DNA from 2 places in the Streptomyces sp. NPDC007929 genome. Region 2 is predicted to be linked to the other one. Evidence: riboswitches for the same ligand, from Rfam matches in the RefSeq annotation. Region 2 holds a riboswitch; the other holds the start of a gene.
The links. Region 2 has a riboswitch for S-adenosylmethionine ahead of ACFZDE_RS32810 (aminotransferase class V-fold PLP-dependent enzyme). Riboswitches for the same ligand answer to the same signal wherever they lie in the genome.
Positions count from the first base shown of each region.

Region 1 (2,388 bases), on a different contig from region 2:
TCGCCCACCGTGTACGAGACGGGACCCCGGTTGGAGGCCACCAGCACCTGCGCAGCACCGTTCGTCGAAGACATAAGCCTCAACCTAGCCCGGCCCCCGAACGCTCAAACGTGCGGATCTGCCGCGTCCGGCCGAAAACCGTCCCGGTCAGGCCGCTTTCCGCGCCTGGTACTCGGCGATGTCCACCATCGGCGGACGCTCCTCGGTGTCCACGGAGTACGTCCGCGGCTCGAAGCCGTCCTCGCCTCGCTCGAACTGCGTCAGGGACGGCCGGATCAGATGCCCGCGGGCCAGCCGCAGCTGGGCCGTGCGGTAGATCGCGGCGGCCATCCGGCCCAGCGCCTGCCCGTCCTGGTGCCGGTGCTTGCGCACCCCCACGTCCACCTGGGCGAGGGCGTCCAGGCCCACCAGGTGCAGGGCGTCCACCAGCATGCCCAGCTCCACGCCGTACCCGACGGGGAAGGGCAGCTGCTCCAGCAGGGAGCGGCGGGCCGCGTACTCGCCGCCCAGCGGCTGCACGAAACCGGCCAGCTGCGGCCAGTGCATGTTCAGCAGCGGGCGCGCCATCAGCTCGGTGACCCGGCCGCCCTGCCCGGCGGCGCCGCCGAGGGGGCGGTCGTACATGGCCTTCACCAGCTCCACGTCCGGATCCGTCAGCAGCGGGCCCACGATCCCGGAGACGAAGTCGGACGAGAAGTCCCTGAGGTCCGCGTCCACGAAGCAGACGATGTCGCCGCGGGTGACCAGGAGCGAACGCCACAGCACCTCGCCCTTGCCGGGCACGGCGGGCAGGCGCGGGAGTATCGCGTCCCGGTGCACCACCCGGGCGCCCGCGGCGGCGGCCACCTCGGAGGTGCGGTCGGCGGACCCGGAGTCGACGACGACCACCTCGTCGACGAGCGGCACCTGCCGCATCAGGTCATGGCGGATGACGGAGACGATGTCGCCGACCGTCGCCTCCTCGTTGAGCGCGGGCAGCACCACGCTGACCGTCCGGCCCGTGCGCTGCTTCGCGGCGAGGATCTGGTGGAGCGGGCGCTCGTTCGCTGACCAGGAACGGGTGCTCAGCCAGCGCTCGACTTCTTCCAGCACCGTGGCGGCTCCTCTGCGTACTCTCGGCGGGACGGGTTGCCCGCCGCCGTAGCGGCTGACGGGTACAGTCATCTCGCGGTTCGGACGACTATCTCAACTGTCCGGGTCGTCGGTTACAGTCTTGAACAACGCGGATGACCATCGCATGTCCGGGGTCACCCGCCGCCTACAACCACATACAGCTCATCCAGAGGGGCAGAGGGAAACGGCCCGATGAAGCCCCGGCAACCCTCCAGTCGGTACTCGTAGGTCACTGTCGACCACCAGCGCGAGGCTCCCGGCTCGGGAAGGTGCCAAATCCGTCTCACGGCGAGATGCGTCGTGAGGAAGATGAGGAGAAAGGGCCTCGCCTCACATGGCTGCGCAGACTGTTGCAAGCACCACTGAATCCACCGTAGACCTCGGCCCCGCCGCCGCGCTCAGCTGCCGCGAGTGCGGCCACCGTGTGCCCCTCGGCCCGGTCTTCGCGTGCCAGGAGTGTTTCGGCCCGCTGGAGATCGCCTACGACTTCTCGGCCTACGACACCGAAGAGCTCCGCAAGCGCATCGAAGCGGGACCCGCGAACATCTGGCGCTACGCCCCGCTGCTGCCGGTCCCGGCCGACGTCGCGGACAAGCCGAACATCAACCCCGGCTGGACCAAGCTCGTCAAGGCCGACAACCTCGCGCGCGAGCTGGGCGTCGACGCCGGCAAGCTGTTCGTGAAGGACGACTCCGGCAACCCCACGCACTCCTTCAAGGACCGCGTCGTCGCCCAGGCCCTGGAGGCCGCGCGCGCCTTCGGCTTCACCACGCTCTCCTGCTCCTCCACCGGCAACCTGGCCGGTGCGGTGGGCGCCGCCGCGGCCCGCGCCGGGTTCCGCTCCTGCGTGTTCATCCCGCACGACCTGGAGCAGGGCAAGGTCGTCATGGCCGCGGTCTACGGCGGCGAGCTCGTCGGCATCGAGGGCAACTACGACGACGTGAACCGCTTCTGCTCCGAGCTGATCGGCGACCCGGCCGGCGAGGGCTGGGGCTTCGTCAACGTCAACCTGCGGCCGTACTACGCCGAGGGCTCCAAGACCCTCGCGTACGAGATCTGCGAGCAGCTCGGCTGGAAGCTCCCCGACCAGCTGGTCGTGCCGATCGCCTCCGGCTCGCAGCTGACGAAGATCGACAAGGGGCTCCAGGAGCTGATCAAGCTCGGTCTGGTCGAGGACAAGCCGTACAAGATCTTCGGTGCGCAGGCCGAGGGGTGCTCGCCGGTGTCCGTCGCCTACAAGGCCGGGCATGACGTGGTGCGCCCGCAGAAGCCGAA
Region 1 covers NZ_JBIBKD010000006.1:164,074-166,461, forward strand. The annotation lists gene ACFZDE_RS21520 (trehalose-6-phosphate synthase) at 1-74, opposite strand, end outside; gene ACFZDE_RS21525 (glucosyl-3-phosphoglycerate synthase) at 148-1,092, opposite strand; SAM riboswitch class I at 1,273-1,429, shown strand; gene thrC (threonine synthase) at 1,448-2,388, shown strand, end outside.
Region 1: linked by a shared signal. The riboswitch ahead of thrC (threonine synthase) and the one ahead of ACFZDE_RS32810 (aminotransferase class V-fold PLP-dependent enzyme) in region 2 are both predicted to bind S-adenosylmethionine.

Region 2 (2,388 bases):
ACAGGAACCGCACCTCGGGGACGTCGGCGAGGCCGTCGCGCACCACCTGGACCAGGTGCTGCTCACGGGCGACGAGGGCGTCGAAGCCGGCCTCGGTCAGCGCCTTGCAGGCCGAGGCGAGGGCGTAGGCGCCGATGACGTTCGGTGACCCGGCCTCGTGGCGGACGGCGCTGTCGTGCCACTCCACGTCCACTGCGCCGTCCTGGCGCCGGCCGACCTTGCGGCTGGCGCCGCCGCCCGCGAGGTACGGCTCGGCCGCGCGCAGCCAGTCGGCCCGCCCGGCCAGGACGCCCGAGCCGAAGGGCGCGTACAGCTTGTGCCCGGAGAAGGCGACCCAGTCGACGTCGAGGCCGGCGACGGAGACCTGGTGGTGCGGGGCCAGCTGGGCGGCGTCCAGGACGATGCGCGCACCGTGGGCGTGCGCGGCCGCCGTGAGCTCCCGCACGGGCCACAGTTCACCGGTGACGTTCGAGGCGCCGGTGACACACACGAGGGCGGGGCCGTGCGGGTCGCGGTCGGCGAGGGCGCGCTCCAGGGTCTCGACGGCCTCGCGGGGGCTGCGCGGCGCGTCGAGGTAGGTCACCCCGGCGCCGCGCCAGGGCAGCAGGGCGGCGTGGTGCTCGGTCTCGAAGACGAAGACCTGGCAGTCGGCGGGGAGCGCGGCGGCGAGGAGGTTGAGGGAGTCGGTGGTGGACCGGGTGAACACGACCTGGTCGTCCTCGCGGCAGTCGAGGAACTCCGCGACGGTCCGGCGGGCGTTCTCGAACAGCTCGGTGGAGAGCTGGGAGAGGTACCCGGCGCCGCGGTGGACGCTGCCGTAGTACGGCGCGTAGGCGGCGACGTCGTCCCAGACCCGCTGGAGCGCCGGGGCGCTGGCGGCGTAGTCGAGGGCGGCGTAGGTGACCTCACCGCCGGTCACGAGCGGCACGGTGACATCCCGCCCCAGAACGGGCAGCGGGGCACAAACGGACCGGTCGGCGGCAAGGGTGGAGACAGACATGGCGGAACTCCCGTGAAGGCAGGTGGAATCCACCCGCGAGCGCGTACGGCTCAAGCGGGGGAAGGAAGGGGAAAGGGGGTGCGGAGGCGGGGCTCTGCGGCCCTATCGCATTCGCTGGTTCACGGAAGACTCCTCGTCACGCGCTTGCCACAGACCTCGCTGCCTGCGGCCCGGTCTTCACCCGGGGCACCCCGCCACGGACGGAGGGTTGCCGGACAGTCGGCCGGGGCCTTGTGACTGTCACTCATGACCTGATCAGGAACGTACGCGAAGAGATCGGCGTCCCGCAACCCGAGTCCGGATCGCGGGACGCCGTCCGGTGGTTCCCTACCGGTTGCTCGCGGCCACCCAGCGCTCCAGCGTGCGCTTGGCCGCGCCCGAGTCGATCGACTCGGCCGCCTTCACCATCGCGGCGCGGATCTGCTCGGCCAGCGGCGCGTCCGTCGGCTCCAGGGCCACCAGGGCCGCCGCCGAGTTCAGCACCACCGCGTCCCGCACCGGCCCCGTCTCGCCGTCCAGGAGGCGCCGTGCGACCTCGGCGTTGTACGAGGCGTCGGCGCCGCGCAGGGCCTCCACGGGGACCAGTTCGAGGCCCACGTCACGCGGGTCGAAGGCCTCCTCGGTGACCGTGCCGTTCCGGACGATCCACACCCGGGAGGTGGCCGTGGTGGTCAGCTCGTCCAGACCGTCGTCGCCCCGGAAGACCAGGGAGGAGTTGCCGCGCTCGGCGAAGACGCCCGCGACGATCGGCGCCATGCGCGGGTCCGCGACGCCGACGGCCTGGGAGCGGACCCGGGCCGGGTTGGTGAGCGGACCGAGGGCGTTGAAGACCGTGCGGATGCCCAACTGGCCGCGGGCGGCGCCCGCGTGCCGCAGCGCCGGGTGGAACTTCACCGCGAAGCAGAAGGTGATCCCGGCCTCCTCGGCGACCTCCGTCACCCGGTGCAGGGGCAGCTCCAGGTTGACGCCGAGCTTCTCCAGCACGTCGGAGGCCCCGGACGCCGAGGACGCGGCGCGGTTGCCGTGCTTGACGACCTTGGCACCGGTGCCGGCGACGACGATCGAGGACATCGTGGAGATGTTGACGGTCTTGGCGCCGTCACCGCCCGTGCCGACGATGTCGACCGTCGCCCCGGGCACCTCGATGACGTTGGCGTGCTCGTACATCGTGCGCACCAGGCCGTTGATCTCCTCGACGGTCTCGCCCTTGGCGCGCAGGGCCACGACGAACCCGGCGATCTGCGCCTCGGTCGCCTCTGCGCGCATGATCCGGTCCATCGCCCAGGCGGTGTCGTCGGCGCTCAGGTGCCTGCCGTCCAGCAGGCCGTTCAGCAGCAGGGGCCAGGAGCGGCCCGCCGCGGTGTCGCCTCCAGCGGGGGTCACAGCGC
Region 2 covers NZ_JBIBKD010000011.1:290,497-292,884, forward strand. The annotation lists gene ACFZDE_RS32810 (aminotransferase class V-fold PLP-dependent enzyme) at 1-1,000, opposite strand, end outside; SAM riboswitch class IV at 1,136-1,252, opposite strand; gene trpD (anthranilate phosphoribosyltransferase) at 1,328-2,388, opposite strand, start outside.